Regions from separate parts of the Sporosarcina siberiensis genome, predicted to be linked through region 1. Evidence: a T-box and tRNA genes for the amino acid it is inferred to sense, from the RefSeq annotation. Region 1 holds a T-box; the other holds one or more tRNA genes.
What was found. A T-box is a leader RNA that pairs with one kind of tRNA and senses whether it is charged. The one in region 1 lies ahead of trpS (tryptophan--tRNA ligase), so its partner is inferred to be a tRNA-Trp.
Positions count from the first base shown of each region.

Region 2: it encodes a tRNA-Trp, which carries the amino acid that the T-box ahead of trpS (tryptophan--tRNA ligase) is inferred to sense. The anticodon was not compared.

Region 1 covers NZ_JBHUGI010000032.1:630,219-640,472, reverse strand. Annotated here, with positions in the region: gene ACFSFY_RS14010 (ATP-dependent Clp protease ATP-binding subunit) at 1-802, shown strand, start outside; gene ACFSFY_RS14005 (DUF2929 family protein) at 851-1,033, opposite strand; gene ACFSFY_RS14000 (beta-ketoacyl-ACP synthase III) at 1,221-2,153, shown strand; gene fabF (beta-ketoacyl-ACP synthase II) at 2,188-3,423, shown strand; gene ACFSFY_RS13990 (hypothetical protein) at 3,458-3,616, shown strand; gene ACFSFY_RS17560 (YuzI family membrane protein) at 3,827-4,063, shown strand; gene trpS (tryptophan--tRNA ligase) at 4,002-4,988, opposite strand; T-box leader at 5,302-5,522, opposite strand; gene ACFSFY_RS13980 (putative glycoside hydrolase) at 5,646-6,848, shown strand; gene spxA (transcriptional regulator SpxA) at 7,251-7,646, shown strand; gene mecA (adaptor protein MecA) at 7,905-8,567, shown strand; gene ACFSFY_RS13965 (competence protein CoiA) at 8,920-10,125, shown strand; gene pepF (oligoendopeptidase F) at 10,177-10,254, shown strand, end outside.
Region 2 covers NZ_JBHUGI010000005.1:86,234-96,487, forward strand. Annotated here, with positions in the region: gene ACFSFY_RS02840 (RluA family pseudouridine synthase) at 1-155, shown strand, start outside; gene ACFSFY_RS02845 (NCS2 family permease) at 275-1,576, shown strand; gene trmL (tRNA (uridine(34)/cytosine(34)/5-carboxymethylaminomethyluridine(34)-2'-O)-methyltransferase TrmL) at 1,826-2,299, opposite strand; gene queG (tRNA epoxyqueuosine(34) reductase QueG) at 2,318-3,457, opposite strand; gene ACFSFY_RS02860 (B3/B4 domain-containing protein) at 3,516-4,214, shown strand; gene ACFSFY_RS02865 (hypothetical protein) at 4,237-4,752, shown strand; gene ACFSFY_RS02870 (diguanylate cyclase domain-containing protein) at 5,637-7,304, opposite strand; tRNA gene ACFSFY_RS02875 (tRNA-Leu) at 8,227-8,307, opposite strand; tRNA gene ACFSFY_RS02880 (tRNA-Cys) at 8,349-8,422, opposite strand; tRNA gene ACFSFY_RS02885 (tRNA-Gly) at 8,432-8,506, opposite strand; tRNA gene ACFSFY_RS02890 (tRNA-Gln) at 8,517-8,587, opposite strand; tRNA gene ACFSFY_RS02895 (tRNA-His) at 8,600-8,672, opposite strand; tRNA gene ACFSFY_RS02900 (tRNA-His) at 8,704-8,776, opposite strand; tRNA gene ACFSFY_RS02905 (tRNA-Trp) at 8,841-8,914, opposite strand; tRNA gene ACFSFY_RS02910 (tRNA-Tyr) at 8,919-9,003, opposite strand; tRNA gene ACFSFY_RS02915 (tRNA-Thr) at 9,032-9,107, opposite strand; tRNA gene ACFSFY_RS02920 (tRNA-Phe) at 9,135-9,210, opposite strand; tRNA gene ACFSFY_RS02925 (tRNA-Asp) at 9,236-9,311, opposite strand; tRNA gene ACFSFY_RS02930 (tRNA-Met) at 9,315-9,389, opposite strand; tRNA gene ACFSFY_RS02935 (tRNA-Met) at 9,438-9,512, opposite strand; tRNA gene ACFSFY_RS02940 (tRNA-Val) at 9,591-9,666, opposite strand; tRNA gene ACFSFY_RS02945 (tRNA-Glu) at 9,717-9,791, opposite strand; tRNA gene ACFSFY_RS02950 (tRNA-Ser) at 9,813-9,904, opposite strand; tRNA gene ACFSFY_RS02955 (tRNA-Asn) at 9,908-9,982, opposite strand; rRNA gene rrf (5S ribosomal RNA) at 10,037-10,152, opposite strand.

The DNA of each region.
Region 1 (10,254 bases):
GGATCCAGCTAAGCCTATTGGTTCGTTTTTATTCTTAGGACCTACTGGAGTCGGGAAAACAGAGCTTGCGAAAACACTCGCTGCGACTTTATTTGACTCGGAAGATCACTTCATTCGAATTGATATGTCAGAGTATATGGAGAAACACAGTGTGTCGAGGTTGGTCGGAGCGCCGCCGGGATATATCGGTTACGAAGAAGGCGGACAATTGACGGAAGCCGTGCGTAGAAATCCCTATTCGGTTATTTTATTAGATGAAATTGAAAAAGCTCATCCTGATGTTGCAAATATTCTTCTGCAAGTTTTGGATGATGGACGTATTACAGATAGCCAGGGAAGACTTGTCAATTTCACAAATACGGTCATTATTATGACGTCCAACATCGGTTCCTCGTATTTGTTGACTGGTTTGGAAGGTACTGAAAATCATGCCGCAGAAGATTTGGTACTTGCTGAATTAAAAAATCACTTTAAACCGGAACTGCTCAACCGAATGGATGACATTATTATATTCCATTCCCTTACAAGCAGTTCGTTCCAGCTGATTACACGGAAAATGCTTGAAGATCTTGTTAAACGACTAAGTGAGCAAGAAATTGTTCTGAGTTATGAGGATGAGGTTCTTGAGTGGATAGTAGAACAAGGAACGGATGCTGATTTTGGTGCAAGACCTTTGAAACGATTCATTCAGCGACATGTAGAAACAGTTGTTGCTAAAGAATTGATAGGAGGTCATCTCGAACGGGGCGACGGTTTACATTTGTCGATGGTAGAAGGTAAGTTGACTGTGAATCAACGATAAACAAAAGAGCCACTCGGAGAAAAACCGAGTGGCTCTTTTATTTACTGATTAATGGTCTGCTACAGTACCTTCAGGGATTATTTGACCTATTACAAGGATCAAAACAGAAAAACCAAGTGAAATAATTACTCCTGCTTCAAAGTTAAATGGAATGTTCGCGATAGAACCAACAACATAGTTTAACAATGATACTAATAAGAAAGACCAGATAAATGTCATTATGATTTTCATTTAATTCACCTCTACATTACTATTTCTAAAACTATCATATCATAGGGTTCCCTATCGAGAAAGAATTATCTATGCAGAATGAACTTTATTTTGGCTAAATAGTGTCGGTAGGTTGTAAATTGTGTTCATTTCTCTTATTATTGATACTAGGTACTAATAACAGATGATAATGAATGGAGGATGTTTTATGAATGCTGGTCTCATCAGTATGGGTAAGTATGTGCCGCCCAATATTGTAACGAATGCAGATTTAGAGAAACAAATGGATACAACAGATGAGTGGATTCGTTCACGTACTGGGATTGAAGAAAGACGAATCGCAGACGATTCTATAAATACATCGGACATGGCGTATCACGCAGCTCAAGATGCGATTAAAAATGCCGGTATCAATCCAGAAGAAATTGGTCTGATACTTGTTGCAACAGTCACACCGGACCAACCTTTTCCATCTGTAGCAGCAATGCTTCAAGAAAAGCTAGGTGCGAAGAATGCAGCAGCAATGGACGTTTCTGCAGCATGTGCAGGTTTTATGTACGGAGTTGTAACAGCGAAACATTTTGTTGAGGCTGGAACTTACGATTATGTTCTAGTTGTCGGAGTAGAAAAACTTTCGAGAATAACAGACTGGGATGATCGTAACACTGCAGTTCTTTTCGGAGATGGCGCTGGAGCAACAATAGTAGGAAAAGTTAGTGAAGGGCGAGGGATTTTATCCTTTGAACTAGGGGCAGACGGCAGTGGTGGAAAACATCTCTACCAGGCTGACAAACTAATTATGAACGGCCGTGAAGTGTTCAAGTTCGCAGTCCGTCAAATGGGACAATCAGCAGTAAATGTTATTGAAAAAGCGGGTCTTACAACATCCGAAGTCGACTATTTAATTCCGCACCAGGCGAATATCCGAATTATGGAATCATCTCGTGTTCGACTGGGTTTACCCATTGAAAAAATGTCTAAAACCGTTCATAAATATGGCAATACCTCTTCCGCATCCATTCCAATTTCCCTTTTTGATGACTTAGAAGAAGGAAAAGTAAAAGACGATGATGTTATCGTTCTTGTTGGGTTTGGCGGAGGCTTAACTTGGGGAGCACTATGTATTAAATGGGGAAGATAATTAATCTAATTTATAATAAAGGGGAGTTAATACTTTGACTAAAAAGCGTGTAGTAGTAACGGGTGTTGGTGCCGTTTCACCAGTTGGAAATTCAGCTGAAGAATCATGGGAAGCAGTTATTAACGGTAAATCTGGTATTGGTATGTTAACGAGACTGGACAGCGAACAATTTCCAGTTAAAGTTGCAGCTGAAGTAAAAGATTTTAATATAGAAGATTATATTGTTAAAAAAGAAGCCCGCAAAATGGACCGGTTCACACATTACGCACTTGCTGCGTCAGTGATGGCAATGAAAGATGCAAATCTTGAATTGGATGAAGATTTAAAACTTCGTACAGGTGTCTGGATTGGTTCTGGAATTGGCGGCATGGAAACACATGAACAACAGTTCAAAATCTTTCAAGAACGCGGCTACCGCCGTGTAAGTCCGTTTTTTGTCCCGATGATGATTCCAGATATGGCTTCAGGCCAAGTTGGAATCTATTTCGGAGCTAAAGGAATTAACTCATGTACCGTGACGGCTTGTGCTTCGGGTACGAACTCTATTGGAGATGCATTCGAAGTAATCCGCAGGGGCGATGCTGATGTAATGATTACAGGCGGTGCAGAGGCACCAATTACAACAATGGCTGTTGCAGGATTCTGTGCGAATACAGCACTATCCTTGAATCCGGACCCTAACACAGCTTCACGTCCTTTTGATAAAGACCGCGATGGTTTTGTGATTGGTGAAGGAGCAGGAATTTTAATTCTTGAAGAATACGAACATGCCGTAGCGCGTGGGGCAAAAATTTATGCAGAACTAATTGGTTATGGTTCAACAGGCGATGCACATCATATCACGGCTCCGGCTCCGGAGGGTGAAGGGGCGGCGCGCGCAATGCAACAGGCGATTGAACAGGGTGAAATTACACCAGAACAAATCGGTTATATCAATGCACACGGAACAAGCACGCCGTACAATGACCTATTTGAAACGTTGGCAGCAAAAACCGTTTTTGGCGATCATGCTTATAAACTTGCAATGAGCTCGACTAAAGCGCTGACAGGTCACCTTTTGGGAGCTGCTGGTGGTCTTGAGGCGATATTCACAGTGAAAGCGTTAAAAGAGGGAATTCTTCCTCCGACTATGAATTATGTAAATGCAGATCCTGAATGTGATTTGGATTACGTACCAAATGCCGCCCGCAAAGCAGACATTGAGTATGCAATGAGCAACTCACTTGGTTTTGGCGGACATAATGCTTCACTCGTATTCAAAAAAATGTAAGCAAAAGGCACTCCGAAGCTGGAGTGCCTTTTTTATGGAAAAGAATAATGATTCTTCGGGATTTCTTTGTTTGCTTGCACTTAGTGTTGGTTTGCTTGCACTCGGTGTTGGTTTGCTTGCACTAAGTGTTGGTTTGCTTGCACTCAGTGTTAGTTCGCTTGCAAGTCGGGAGTTTAGAACTATTAATAAATAGTGCTAGCAACACGGATACACTTTCGTTTAAGACGAAATGTAGTAAACGATAGTAAAACTATCCATCAATCAAAAAACAACCTTCCATTCAAAACAGAATAGAAAGTTGTCTATTTATTAATAGTATAAAAAAACGCAAGTTCTTTAGTGCTTCGTCTAAAAGTAGGGTGCTTGTTCATATAGTGAAAGAAAAGCTAAAGGATGAGCTGCGATTACACGACTATTTATATTTCTCATAAGTTACGGTTTAATTGTAATTAGCGCCACTCACATTATATTTTACTTCAACTATAGAACTCTAGGTTATGAGTGGAATCAAGTCCTGTATTACATCATTCGGACGCCTGATTTCACTTTGCTAATTGTTTCGTCACTCGTATTAGCAATTACCGTTGCCTACCGAGCCCCATCGCATTCTCCATTTTTCGAAGAGTATCGGAAGCAATAGCATTCGCTTTTTCCGCGCCTTTATCGAGCATATCATCTAAGACAGACGACTCCAGAAGCTCATAATACTTTTCTTGGATTGGGGAAAGATGATTAATAATTGCTTCGGCGACTCCTGCTTTAAATGCACCGTAGCCAAGACCTTCGTATTTCGTTACAAGGTCCGCAATTGAAACATTGCTTAAAGCAGACTCGATGGTCAATAAATTAGAAACACCTGGTTTATTGACCGTGTCGAATCGAACGATGCCCTCCGAATCGGTTACGGCACTTTTTATTTTCTTTTCAATTTCTTTTGGCGTATCCAATAGAGAAAGTGTACCTCTTTTATTTGGATCGGATTTACTCATTTTTTTAAGTGGATCTTGCAAAGACTTAATACGAGCACCATTTTCAGGAACTTTGATTTCGGGAACCGTTAACACTTCGCCGTAACGACTGTTAAAGCGTTCTGCCAAGTCTCTGGTGATCTCGAGATGTTGTTTTTGATCATCACCAACGGGAACGATATCTGTGTTGTACAAGAGGATATCAGCCGCCATTAATGGGGGATACGTAAGTAGGGCAGCGGATACTGCGTTTTTACCATCAGACTTATCTTTAAACTGTGTCATGCGTTCAAGTTCACCAATATAGGCGATGCTTTGCATAATCCATCCGGCTTGTGCGTGTGCAGGAACCTCGGATTGGATGAAAACCACAGCCTTTTCGGGATCTATTCCACTTGCTATGTAAATCGCTGCAAGGGAACGGATGGCCTTTCTTAATTCGGCTGGGTCTTGTTGAACTGTGATCGCGTGTTGGTCGACAATGCAAAACAAACAATCGTATTCATGCTGAAGTTCAGTAAACTGACGAACTGCTCCGATATAATTACCAAGTGTTATAATACCTGTTGGTTGTATGCCTGAAAAAATTGTTTTCATACTAAATTCCTCCATATTTGTATTTTTAGGTTTTTTAATCTTCAATGAAAAGCGGCTAAAGAACGCCACGTCCTGTGGCAATAGCCGCACGCCTACGTCCCGAAAAGGAAGGCGGCTAAAGAACGCCACGTCTTGTGGCAATAGCCGCACGCCTACGTCCTGAAAAGGAAAGCGGCTGAAGAACGCCACGTCCTGTGGCAAAAGCCGCACGCCTACGTCTAGAAGGGAAGGCGGCTAAAGTACGCCACTTCCTGTGGCAATAGCCGCACGCCTACGTCCTGTAGGCGCACAAAAAAAGTCGCCCCTCTACTAATAGAGGGACGACTGAATCGAATTCAACCGTGGTACCACCCGAATTGCCCGAAGGCCACTCAAAGTCCCATAACGCGGGAAACGTGACAGACTACTTAACCAATTAGCGGTTCATCCATCAAGCTCAGGAACCCAATTCTTTCTGCTAAGTTATCTGTTCGCACCAACCACAGACTCTCTAAAAACTGAAAGCAGAAATACTCTTTCCATCGTTGCCGTTCATTTGTAATATTTTATGAATTATAAACCTAAGATATTTATTTTGCAATAAAATTGAATGAAATATACCTTTCAATTAATCTTTATTATTGCTAATATTGTAAGAAAGGAAGGAATGTTGTCGAAATGAAACACGTAAAGTGGATAACGGCTTTATTAGCAATCGTCTGTATAACGATACCAATGACAGTATGGGCAGATGAAAATCAAAAGGTAGAAAATTTTACAGAACGTACATATGGATTTGAAGAAATAGATAAGGAATTGGTTTCTAATTCACCAATGTTTAAATTCGATTCTGGACTAACATTTCAATATCCGGACGCTATTCGCGGGATATATGTAACAGGACATTCTGCAGGAGGCGCACGATTTGAAAATTTAGTTGAACTTATGAATACAACGGACCTGAACGCAATGGTCATTGATATTAAAGACGACTATGGAAACATTACGTATGTTCCGGATGAGGATTCCGAGTTGGCATCATTAGACATCGGAAAACGTTATATAAAAGATCCGAATAAGATGCTTAAAGAACTTGAAGAAAATGAAATTTATCCAATTGGTCGAATTGTCGTATTCAAAGACAGTGTACTTGCGGAGAAACGTCATGACTTAACGTTTATGGATGGCGATAAAGTATGGAAAAACGGACGTGGGGAATCCTTTGTAAATCCATTCATGAAGGAAGTTTGGGATCATAACGTCAACATTGCGATTGAAGCTGCAAAAATGGGTTTTCAAGAAATTCAATTTGACTATGTTCGTTTTCCAGAAGGCTTTGAAAAACGTCATGATGCATTAAAGTATGTGTTTGAGGATTATGAAGAATCAGAACTAGATCCAGTGCAGCGACGAGTTGAAGCAATTACTGATTTTGTAGAATATGCTCGTGAGAAACTGCATCCATATGGTGTTAAAGTTTCTGTTGATATCTTTGGATATGCGGCAACGTTAGCGGAAGCGCCGGGAATTGGTCAAAACTTCTCTAGAATATCTGAAAACGTCGATGTTATATCTTCGATGATTTATCCAAGTCATTGGACATCTTATTTCGGTATTCAAAAACCAGATCTAGAACCTTATCGATTAGTATCCGAATATGCAAAAGTAGAGAACGAAGTCTTGGGAGCACTTGAAAACCCACCAATATCACGACCGTGGATTCAAGACTTCAGTGCACCATGGCTTGGGGCTGGTAACTACTTAAAATATGGTAAGGCTGAAGTAGAAGCTCAAATTAAAGGGCTAAAAGACAATGGCATCGATGAATATCTACTATGGAATGCTGGAAATCGTTATACTCCAGGAGTTACTTACAAATAAGAAAAGAATTCCAAAATGCTTAAGGTGTTTTGGAATTCTTTTTGTACTAAATGAAACCTTTTCGTTTTACAAACGTATTATTAAGTGTAGTTAGATTTTTTCACTAAGGAGAATCTAATTGAGAACTGAAGTAAATTTTCAAACAGATGTTTATTTAGTCAATATGAAGGGTATAACAAAGAGTAGAACATTAAAGTAAGCTCTAGATCATTGATAACTCGCTAATATTAAGGAATTGTGAACATTGGTCAATAATTGTTAATTATTTCACAAAAAGAGTATTCATCACTAATAAATGTGTGTATAATAGTACTTAGATTAGGTTAGATTATAATTATTCTAAATAAATTTCTATAAATACATTTGCTATGATTCAATCTGAAAGGAAGTGTCGGCATTATGATGGTCACATTATTTACATCACCGAGCTGTACGTCATGCAGAAAAGCTAAAGCATGGTTGGAGGAACATGAAATTCCATATACAGAGCGTAATATCTTTTCTGAACCATTAAATATTGATGAGATAAAAGAAATCCTCCGTATGACTGAAGACGGTACAGATGAAATTATTTCAACAAGATCTAAAATATTCCAAAAACTAAATGTAGACGTAGAAAGTCTTCCATTACAAAGACTTTATGAGTTGATTCAAGAACATCCTGGGCTACTTAGAAGACCGATTATTCTCGATGAGAAAAGGTTGCAAGTCGGATACAATGAAGATGAAATTCGTCGCTTCCTTCCAAGAAAAGTTAGGGCTTACCAGTTGCTTGAAGCACGCCGTATGGTAAACTAATTAAAGCAGAATAATAATGAGCTGGTAGGGGTATGACATTGAAAAATGCCGTAATCCTATCGGCTTTTCAATTTTGCCTTGCATTCATATAAAAAGTTCTCTACAATGCTATTACTATCTAAAGTTGTCATTGTAAGGCGAAACCCTTTCAAATCTCACCGAGCAGTCATATATTAAGAGTAAGGCATTGCAGATTGATTGCATATTATTAAAAGAAATAGGATAGAACCTATTTCGTAGGAAGGGAGAGATTGAGAGATGGAAATCGAACGTATAAACGAAAATACAGTTAAGTTTTTTCTATCATATAATGATATCGAAGAACGTGGTTTCACTCGTGAAGAAGTTTGGTATAATCGCGATAAAAGCGAAGAGCTTTTTTGGGAAATGATGGACGAAATTAATGAAGAGGCTGAGTTTGAAGTCGATGGTCCATTATGGATTCAAGTCCATGCGATGAATAAGGGCATTGAAGTAACGGTTACACGCGCTCAGACTTCAGAAGATGGCGAATTAGAAGAATCTCCTTTTTCAGGAGACGATTCAAAGAAACCATTCCGACCCAACATTGAAGTTTTGGATGACTCAGAAGAAAATGCGACGATTGGACCAGGTGGTACAATGGAGTGGCTTGAGAACACTTTTTACTTTAAAGAATTCGAAGAAGTTATTATGCTTTCCAGTCGAGTGAAAGAATATAATGTAACAACATCACTTCACTCACTTGAGGACATTTTCTACTTGCACGTTTTGTATGATGCACCTGATATGGATGATATGCAAAAAACAGATCTTTACAGTGTCATCACAGAATTCGGAACAGCATCTAATGTGACAATCCATCGTCTAGAGGAATATGGCAATGTAATTATGGAATCTGATGTATTCACACAAACAGATTCGTTTTTTGGAACACCTTGACTAACATTAAAATGCAGCTCCCAATCGGGTAGCTGCATTTTTTTGATTGGCGACAATTGTGGTGTTAATACGAAAACGTTGCGAAGTTACCGGTGAACGTTGCGAAGTTACCGGAGAACGTTGTGAAGTTTCCGGAGAACGTTGCGAAGTTTGGAAAACGTTGTGAGGTTCCCAGAAAACGTTGCGAGGTTTCCGGAAAACGTTGCGAAGTTACCCTGAAAAGTTGCGAGGTTTCCAAAACGTTGTGAACTTTCTGGAAATCAGTGTTTAGCGCTGTTCAATGAAACAACCAAGGTAAGAAGGTAATTACGATATACTCCAGTCAAAAGCTTTAAAAAATAAAAAATCCAACTTGTACTTGCTATTCTGTCTGAGTATTCGTAAAATTAATGGAGAAAAGGAGGGAGAAGCTATTTTAACTGCTAAAAAAGAAGATGGAACGATTATTACTCTATCCAATGAGATGGAAAAAGAACAATTAAGAGATTGGCGAAAGAAGGTTAATTTCTATTGTCCACAATGCGATGATCCTGTTCATCTGAAAGTCGGGGATATTGTGATTCCGCATTTTGCGCACGAGAACCAAGCAAGCTGTACCGCATCTTTTTCAGAAGGAGAATCCCAAATTCATCTTGAAGGAAAAAGACAGTTATATGAATTTTTCTTGAAAAATGAACAAGAAGTCCAACTGGAACCGTATTTTAGCGCTTTATCACAACGTCCTGATCTACTCGTAACAACAAATTCTAATCAGGTGCCGATTGAGTTTCAGTGCAGTACAATTCCCGTGAACATTATAAAACAGAGAACGAATGGTTACTTAAGCGCAGGAATGCGACCAATATGGCTTTTGCTTACCCCGGCAAAAATCCGCTCACTCCCACAGGGCGTTTGTGCATATGATTTCTCTAAATTTCATGAAAGCTTCTTTACGTACCAAACCCCAGAAGGACTTGTTTTCCTCACATACAATCCCCAAACAAAGCAGTTCCATTATTTTAGTAATCTTATTCATATATCCGGAAAGAGATATATAGGCATTCACCGAGTCCTACCTATTAAGATGCAAACCTTCCCTTTTGCTCGACCTAAAACAGCAACTAGCAACGAACTAAATGAGTACGTAAAGATTTATAGTGCAAATCGAATTAAATTTTTAAATTCACGGGTTTTATTGAACAGAAAAGGGATTAATGATCCTTTTTTAAGATGTTGCTATGAGTTGAGAATTCACCCTCTTGAATTACCATCTTGGATTGGGTTACCGGTGCCATTTTCTACTGAATTTCGGGAACACAGCTGCGAGTGGCAAATTAGATTGCTCAGATTTTTAATGAGAAAGGGTCTTAGGATTAGTAATCTATCGAAACAATTAGCAAAAACTTTTATTCGAGAACTTGACCACCCTTCATACAATCAAGTCAAAGGATGTATAGCATATCGAGATCTGTTGCTCTCTGCGGGCATAGATTCGCTACAAGACGTTGGTGATTTTAGTGATGAAAAAATAGTTCAACTATTTGCAGAACGATTACTTGCAAAAAGGAATGAAGATTGAGAAAATAGAAATGATTCGTTTCCCGAACTAAAGGGAGAAGGGGGACTATAAATGACAGCTGACAATAAAAACAAAGTATTAAATCGTGATGAGGTGAAGGTTGAAGAAACTTGGCGCCTTGAAGACATT
Region 2 (10,254 bases), on a different contig from region 1:
TGCACTTAGCCCATCTCGGCCATCCTGTAAAAGGCGATACACTTTATGACGGTAGTGAAACCGAAGATGGTCATTACCGCTTAACTGCAACTTCAGTAGCCTTCACACATCCCTTTACTGGTGAAGCTATTACAATTGAAATGGAGACAAAATAAGAAACGGCATGGAGAAAATATTCTTCATGCCATTTCTTATTTATTGTTGCAGTTCTCATGAAAAACGAATATTATTGATAATGCACTTAATAACGTTCGGATATTGAAAGGAGAATTACATGTTTCATTTAAAAGAACATAATACTACAGTCAAAACTGAACTATTAGCTGGAATGACTACATTTTTAACGATGGCGTATATCGTAATCGTCAATCCTATTATTCTTGCCGAAGCTGGCGTTCCTTTTGACCAAGTATTTCTTGCCACAATTATTGCCGCAGTCATCGGTACACTTTGGATGGCCTTATTCGCAAATTATCCCATTGCAATTGCACCAGGTATGGGACTGAATGCTTATTTCACATCAGTAGTTTCCGCTTCCAATGGACAACTTGATTACATGACGGCTTTCTCCGCTGTCTTTATTGCAGGCCTGTTATTCGTAATATTATCTTTAACACCTTTTCGAGAAAAGCTCATCCAATCCATCCCAGAGAACTTAAAAAATGGGATTACAGCAGGAATCGGTTTATTTATTGCATTTATTGGATTACGTCTTTCCGGAATTGTCGTTCATCACGAAACAAATCTCGTTCAACTTGGTGAGCTAACATCTCCACCTGTTTTACTAGCATTATTCGGATTACTCGTTACAGTGATTCTAATGACTTTAAATATATATGGTTCTATTTTTATAGGAATGATCTTAACGGGAATTCTTGCCGTATTTACAGGTCAACTTGAATTTAAAGGAAGTCTTACGCAGATTCCATCTTTACCTGAAGGTATCCTTGTTTGGAATCCGGTTCAGGCATTTGGGGATGTTGTTTCACATGGCCTATACGGCGTTGTTTTAGCCTTTTTAATCGTTACTTTGTTTGACACCACAGGGACTATGATTGGCGTCGCAAAACAAGCGGGACTAATGAAGGGCAATACACTGCCTCGAGCACGACAGGCGCTTCTAGCAGATTCAGTCGCTACTTCTGTTGGCTCCATGTTTGGAACAAGCCCAACATCCGCTTATATAGAGTCTTCTTCAGGTGTTGCTGTTGGAGGCAGAACAGGGCTAACAACATTAACGGTAGCTCTATTATTTATAGCCGCCGCTTTCTTCGGCCCGCTTGTAAGTACCTTATCAGGTGTTTCAGCTATAACTGCTCCAGCTTTAATTATTGTTGGTAGCTTAATGATAGGTGTAGTAAAAAATATTGAATGGGATTCCTTTGATGAAGCTTTCCCCGCTTTTTTAATTATTTTAACGATGCCACTTACTTCAAGTATCGCAACAGGAATTGCACTTGGATTCATTACCTACCCCATTTTGAAAGTAGTTAAAGGAAAAGGAAAACAAGTTCCAATTCTTCTATATGTTTTTGCAGCATTGTTTACTTATCAAATACTGTTTTTGGCACATTAACGACATGAATCGCTGAAGATTATAGCCCGACCGTTACATTATCAATAAAAATAGGGTATACTTAGTTGAGTTACTATCTTATTAAACAGGAGGTTACTTCTATGACTTTGATTCTAATAATGGCCGTCTGCGTAGCATTCTTAGCTGCAATTTTTGCTGGAGGGTACGAAGACAAACCTGGTAAACAGAAGAAACGTGGACATCAGCCAACATAAAGAAATGGGACTAGCCTAATGGCAGTCCCATTTTTTAATTTAAATTTGGAAAAGATTGTTGACGCAGTGCTTCGTAAATTAAGATTGCTGCTGTATTTGATAAATTTAAAGAACGTATATTATCGTTCATTGGGATTCGTAAACATCTGTCTTTGTTTTCTGAAAGAACTTTCTCAGGAAGTCCACTTGTTTCTTTTCCGAATACAAAAAATAGATCTTCATCACGATTTGAATAATCAAAAGCCGAATGTGGTTGCTCACCTTGTTTTGTTAAGAAGTAGAAACGTCCTTCGGGAAATGCATCAAAAAGTTCCTCAATACCATCGTAATATGAGATATCTACATGCTCCCAGTAATCAAGACCAGCTCGTTTCAACATTTTATCCTCTGTTGAAAAACCCAATGGTCTTATTAAATGAAGTTTTACTCCAGTTCCTGCACATGTTCTTGCAATATTACCCGTATTCGCAGGTATTTGTGGTTCAAATAATGCTACATGTATTGCCACTTCAAACACTTCCCCTTATTAAATGATTTCTATTTTAAATTCTACTACTTTTTCTAACTCCTTGCGTACTTCAGGATCTAGTTCTGTAAGAAGTGCTTCTTTAATCGCTTCAATACCAATATCCAAACCAATTTCACCGAGTGCCCATGCAATTGTTCCACGCATGACCGGTCTTGGATCCAACTTCAACATTTCAATCAATTCAGGTACTGCGGACTCTTCCTTAAAATGAGCAAGCGCTATAATCGCATTCCGTTGTATCGGGTTTTTACCACGCCAAGATCCAGAAATATGACCGAACTTCTCTTTAAATTGTCGATTCGAAAGACTTAATATTGGCTGTAAAAGAGGTTTTGCTAGCTCTGGTTCAGGATGGAATACATTTTGATGTAAATTTTGTATTCCTTTATTCTTCGGACACACGGTCTGACATGTATCACAGCCGTACACCCGATTCCCAATTTTAGTACGAAATTCTTCGGGTATCGCTGTTTTCGTCTGAGTTAAAAATGCAATGCATCTCTGGGCATCGAGTTGACCACCAACGATAAGTGCACCCGTTGGACACGCATCCAGACACAACGTACATTCGCCACACTCATCTTCCATTGGCTCATCCGGCGCAAAAGGAATATTTGTAATCATTTCACCCAAATAGACATAAGAGCCAAACTCTGGTGTAATAATCGAACAGTTTTTCGCAGACCACCCAATACCCGCACGTTCCGCAACTGCTCGGTCTGAAAGCTCACCTGTATCAACCATTGATTTCATTTTTGCATTGGGCACAAGCTCTTGTATGAACTCCTCAAGGATACCTAACTTCTCACGAAGAACCGTATGGTAATCCATTCCCCAAGAAGCTCGGCAAAAGATTCCTCTTCGTTCCCCTCTTTTTCCTTTCGGTGAATCTTTCATCCGAGAAGGATAAGCAATCGCAATTGAAATGATACTCTCGGCTTGGTCAAGAAGGAGGACGGGTTCTGTACGTTTATTTAAATCCTTCTCCTCAAATCCCGATTGGTATCCAAGATCTTGTTGACGTTTCAAGCGATTTTTCAACTCACGAAATGGAGCGGATGTCGTGAAACCAATTTTATCAATACCAATTGACAGCGCATATGCTCGAACTTCTTGTTGCAATTCGACTACATTCACACGAATCCACCTCCTATATGTTAAAATTAATTTATAGTATAAAAAAAGGGTGATAGCATTGAAATTCAAACTAAACTCAACACTTTTAAATAGCGTACCAGAAATTAAATTAGGCATTAATCATTATACCAGAATTACCGTATCAGAATCCCCTCAAATGCTGCAAGGCAGATTAAGATTGTTTCAAGAACAACTTTTTTTTGACTTAGATGATAAATTAGTAACCGACTATCCTGAAGTAAAAGAGTGGAGAGAGCTATGGAAACAACTTGGAGCAGACCCGAACGAGCATAAACTGTCTTCCGAGGCACTTTTACTTCGTATACAAAAACAAAACTATATAGATACCTGCAACACAGCAGTCGACTTAAACAACTTCTTTTCGTTGCAACATAAAATCCCAATTGGTATTTATGACTTAGAAAAAATCAGTGGCGATGTAATCGCTTCATTAGGTACTGAAGATGACGGATTTACTGGGCTGAATGATCAATATAATACCATGATAAACAGTATACAACTTTCAGATGATACAAGTTCGTTTGCGAGTCCTGTCGTTGACTCTAAAAGGACAGCGATAACATCAAGCACAACAGATGCACTACACGTATTCTACATTCCGCCTTCATTTGACGTTAAGACGTCACTTGAATTGACTACCGCATGCGGTAATATGTTCACCAGCATGAGTGGCGGAGATGTTCGAACCTATGTAGTGCATGAGGGAAAAACATCCATTATACTAGACGAAGATTAAACACATACTGGGGGAATATTCGATGTCAAAAATCACACTTGCAGAAGCAGTGAAATTAAAAAGCATCCTAAAGAAACGTATTCATGAATTGGATGACGAAATGAGACGTGTCGCCTTTACAACCGTAGAAAAAGGGAACTCCCCTGAAAAAGGTCTACGTACACTTCAAATCGTTGAAACCGAATTGGACGAAGTACGTTTGGATAGCCGCACACTTGACCGACTTATGTATCGAGCCAATATTGATAATGAAATCGAATTTCAAGGTGACCAACTAGCGATTGTTGAAGCTATTGAACTTGCTACCCAACTACGTGCAAAAGCTCAAACTTATAAAGAACTATCCATGTCTGAAAAAGAAGAAATTCAGTATGGCTATTCTGAAGACATAATTGTCTACCGTGTCGCTTTATTTGAACCGGAAGACTATAGGGTTAAGTCCCTACAAGCTGAGAAAGATGCACATAAGCTATCCAATCTCATCAACGCTAAAAACTATTCAATTATACTAGACTTCGATGATGCGAAATATTTCTAACCCCTTGGAAAGGTGAGACTCCTTTCCAAGGCATAAAGTGGGACCAACAATTTAAATGACAGCAAACCAATAACCTGTTCCCATTTACTTTGTGACCCATCACCAATACCCAACCAAGGCAATTGCAATGGACAAACTCAAATAGTATCACCAGGGTCCCCTTTATGGAAATCGCTCCTTCTGTCATTAGACGGCAAGGAGCGATTTTGTTTAGTTCCCGTTTTATAACACTATAGTATTCTTCTTTTATCGTTTGACTTGTCCTTGTGAATGTCTCATTTACGGACATTCGCCCTCCCTGTATCTTTCGAGTAGAAATAGTAGTGAATATGAATAAAAACCGAAAGGATGTTCCAAAAATATCCAATCCTATACTATTCTATGTTACTGTGGATTTGTTGTTATTCTTAAATAATCCGTTGTTTGTTTCTACAATCTTTATAAATGCGCAAGAAGATGGGACCGATTCACACTTGCATAAACGTATAAGAAAATTGGATTGGAAGAAGATTTACCGGAGGCATACGCAGTTTCCCAGCTCTTTCATTGGATATCCGAGGATATGGGGAAAGCTGTGATTGACAGTGAAGAGGGCTTGGCGCCCGAAGAAGCTGCACAAGAACAAGTGAACATCAATGCAGATAAAGTTGAGTAACGAATGAAAATAAATTTGACTGGTTTAAGTACAGTAGAATACCCAACTCAAACCAACCAAACAGTTGCGTAAAAAAAACGCTGACTTTTTTCGGCTCACTAAAAAACCAATGACAAAAGGTTTCTCGTTTTTACTGATTGAATTCATTTATCTAGTACAAACTCACAGTAACCTAGAAATCTATCGAAAGTATTTCAAGAGTTATCATTTCGTGTTCACGCGCCTGACTTTAAAAACGATAGCCAACATCGTTTCCTATTTTTGATTTCTTCTCCACATACATTGCTTTATCTGCTTCTTTTAAAATCGACGAAATCGTTGAATGTTTGTTTGGCATAGTCATGCCAATACTAGTCATAACTGATAAACTAGTATTCTCAAACTCCCATGTATACCTCATCGCTTGTCTAATTTTATCCATTACACTCAGTGCGCAGTTTTCAGAATCCACGTCAGGCAATAAGATAATAAATTCATCCCCACCTAGGCGTGCCACTACATCAGTTTTATGGATCTTAGCTTTTAAACGATTACTAAATTCACGGATAACGACATCTCCTGTTTCATGTCCCCATTGATCATTAATACTTTTAAATTTATCGATATCTAAAAGCATAACGGCAAATTTTACGCCTTTCTTATGGTATTCACTCAACGCCTTTTCAAGTGCTTCTTGAAAAAATCGACGATTTGGCAAGCTTGTCAAAGGATCGTGATATGCCAGAAACTCTAATTCTGTTTCGTATTTCTTTTGCAGCGAGACATCGCGAACGATAATCACCATATGACTATACGAATGACTCTCATCAAACACCGGGGTCGCATGCAGTTCAGACCAGACCCAATGATCAAATTTATGTTTTATACGAATACGCATTTTACATATTGCTCTATGTTTTTTTGCATCACTCAACTTTATATATAATGAGGCTGCATCGTCTGGATGTATGTTACTTAAAGGGTTTATACCTAGATATTCATTGGGTGTAAATCCATATAATTCTTCAATTGAAGGTGAAATGAATAAGTATTGTTTTTCATGATTGATTAAAATAATGACATCATTAGCATTCTCTGCAATAACACGGAAGTTCTTTTCAACTTCCATATACAATTCAACCATATGATCAAGCTCTCGCATATCCTTTAAAATAACATAGAAACCAGTCGTCACTTCCCGAATCTTAATCGGGATAAATTTCACCAATACACTAAGCATTTTATTATCATTTTGAAGGACATTGACTCGAAAGTTTATATATTCTTCATTTTTTGCTTTTTGAAAGTTCAGTAATGTTTTTCGTTTGTCCTCAGGTGCAACAAAGTCCAATATTCTTTTTTCATAGAACTCTTCTTTAGGTAATTGACTCACCTTCAGACCCATAGGATTAGCACCCTTTATTTGGCCGTTTAAGTCTAACGTCAAAATGGCATCAGCATTATGCTCAAATAAAGAATGATAATAGGAACGACTTTCCTCAAGATTCTTTAAAGAGTCTACACTTTCTTGTTTCGCTTCTACTTCTCCAGTAATATCCTGTACGATACTTACAACATGTGTACATTTACCATCAGAATCGAACATAGGTGTTAGACAGGTTTTAGAATACCGAAGTATTCCTTCTGGATCTGTATAGCTATCTTCATACGTTATCGGACCATTACTTTCCAAAACCTTTAAGTACTGGGAATTAATCATATCAGCCAGTTCATATGTTTGTGTTTCAAAAAAGGTTTTGCCAATCGATGTATGATCTAAATCTGTTTTATCCATTGCGGCCTGATTCACAAATTCATAAAAAAGCCCATTATCATCCACTCGGACAATGAAAACCATTTCTTGTATTCCATGCATTAATGCCCTCTCAATAGATAATAATGTCTTATCTTGAATCATAAATTCGCCCCCATACCTCTTCTAAGCATACCCTTTTAATTATATTCGTGAATATTTAGTTTAACAAACTATTCTCTAAAAATAAACATTTAGCTCATTTATTATATTAATAAAATAGTCTTTAAACCTATACTCTTGTTTAGCAGCTCATTGATGGATGCCTAAATATTCCTTTTCCATAGTCTTTAACACCTTATATTAGGAGTAAATCAGTTTTGAAACATACTAGAATACTACCTAAAAAGTTATGTGAGGTTGTTAGAACCCTGAAAAAGGAATCCTGATTACAACGGACTACTGTTTTCTCTTATATGAGAGTTTTCGTTTTACTTTTGCGATCACTACATTCTCCTTCACGAGCAAAACCGAATTTCTTTGCTTTCAGAAATGATAATTGCCCATTTTTTCACACCCTTCACAATGGCATTTAGTTCAAAATTTCCTATCATTTAAATATCGATATCAACTAAGGCGGTATCCTTGTTTCGAAAGGTCTGAACACCTTGCATGAAGTACTCCATCAATTAGCAGTATATCGACTGGGAACAATTCTAAGTAGCTTGTTTTCTTTAATCAATCATACATATATAAACAACTTTTTAAAAAAGTTCATATCGATTATGTCATACACGTGCAAGCGTATTTCTGTACGGCGGTGAATCCAATCAAAAGGTATCACATATGGATCTAGAGACAACCTGGAAGACTTATTCATACATCTTGGATTAGATGAAAGAAAAAACAGAGAAGAAACAATTTCAATCTTTAAGAACATGTTTGTGCAATCCTTGTGCATAAAGTTTTCAAAACCTATCGTTTTCTATGGTATTCCCCCAAAAGAAAAAGCATCTACAAACGTTGTGTTATCAACGTTTGTAGATGCTTTAGGTCTTACTCAACTTAACTGGAAAAGACCAGGATATACCCGAGGCCGGACTTGAACCGGCACGCCTCGCGGCATCGCATTTTGAGTGCGACGTGTCTGCCATTCCACCACTCGGGCAAAGAACATGTAATTTTCAAGAAGCATTAATCATAAAAAAATGGAGGCGGCAACCGGAATTGAACCGGTGATAAGGGTGTTGCAGACCCATGCCTTACCGCTTGGCTATGCCGCCGTAGATAAATGGAGCGGAAGACGGGATTCGAACCCGCGACCCCGACCTTGGCAAGGTCGTATTCTACCACTGAACTACTTCCGCTAAAAAAATACTGGGGTAGCTGGATTCGAACCAACGATGACGGAGTCAAAGTCCGATGCCTTACCGCTTGGCTATACCCCAAAAATAAAAATGGGCGACTGAAGGGAATCGAACCCTCGAATGTCGGAACCACAATCCGATGCGTTAACCACTTCGCCACAATCGCCATAATATAAATACCATAAAAAATTAAAAGGGGCGACTGAAGGGAATCGAACCCTCGAATGTCGGAACCACAATCCGATGCGTTAACCACTTCGCCACAATCGCCATAATATAATTTTTTATGATTCACTACTAAAGATTATTTATTAATTTATTCAATAAAGTAAAATGGCAGGGGTAGTAGGATTCGAACCCACATCGAAGGTGTTGGAGACCTTTATTCTACCATTGAACTATACCCCTAAAATGGTGGTGGGGGGCAGATTCGAACTGCCGAACCCGTAGGGAGCGGATTTACAGTCCGCCGCGTTTAGCCACTTCGCTACCCCACCATATTAATATCAAAACACAGAAGAACTATGGTGCCGGAGAAAGGACTTGAACCCTCAACCTACTGATTACAAGTCAGTTGCTCTACCAGTTGAGCTACTCCGGCTTTATATAAATTCACTAATTAATAAAATGGTGGCTCAGGACGGAATCGAACCGCCGACACAAGGATTTTCAGTCCTTTGCTCTACCGACTGAGCTACTGAGCCAAAACTATGTAGTACATTAAATAAATGGCGGTCCCGACGGGAATCGAACCCGCGATCTCCTGCGTGACAGGCAGGCATGTTAACCGCTACACCACGGGACCATTTGGTTGCGGGGACAGGATTTGAACCTGTGACCTTCGGATTATGAGCCCGACGAGATACCACTTCTCCACCCCGCGACAATACTATAGTATTTAATTTGTTCAACTTCTTAATGAGATATAAATTGGTTGCGGGGACAGGATTTGAACCTGTGACCTTCGGATTATGAGCCCGACGAGATACCACTTCTCCACCCCGCGACAATAAGTATGAAATACATATAAGTAGAGCTACAACTTACTATACAGCATTTTTCAGCACTAGCAAACTAAAATATATGGTGGAGGATGACGGGCTCGAACCGCCGACCCCCTGCTTGTAAGGCAGGTGCTCTCCCAGCTGAGCTAATCCTCCTGGGTAAAATAATTATCCTATTTCTTTATTAATGGATATCAATTATATAATGGTGACCCGTACGGGATTCGAACCCGTGATACCGCCGTGAAAGGGCGGTGTCTTAACCGCTTGACCAACGGGCCATATGTAATATAATTGGAATCTGGCGGAGAGCAAGGGATTTGAACCCTTGAGACAGCGTTAACCGCCTACACGATTTCCAATCGTGCTCCTTCGGCCACTCGGACAGCTCTCCAATTGGCTCCGCAGGTAGGACTCGAACCTACGACCGATCGATTAACAGTCGATTGCTCTACCACTGAGCTACTGCGGAATAATGTAACAAGTTTATTTCAATGTACTATAATTGATTCTTTTGAAATAAATAGACCAGCAACGTCCTACTCTTGCAGGGGGGAACCCCCAACTACCATCGGCGCTGAAGAGCTTAACTACCGTGTTCGGTATGGGAACGGGTGTGACCTCTTCGCCATTATCACTGGACTACTTTTTTCACAAGACATTACCTATTATATCAAACTACAGAGAAATATCAAGCGTTTTTCAAAACATTTTTGTTTTGTTCGCTCAAAACTGGATAAAACG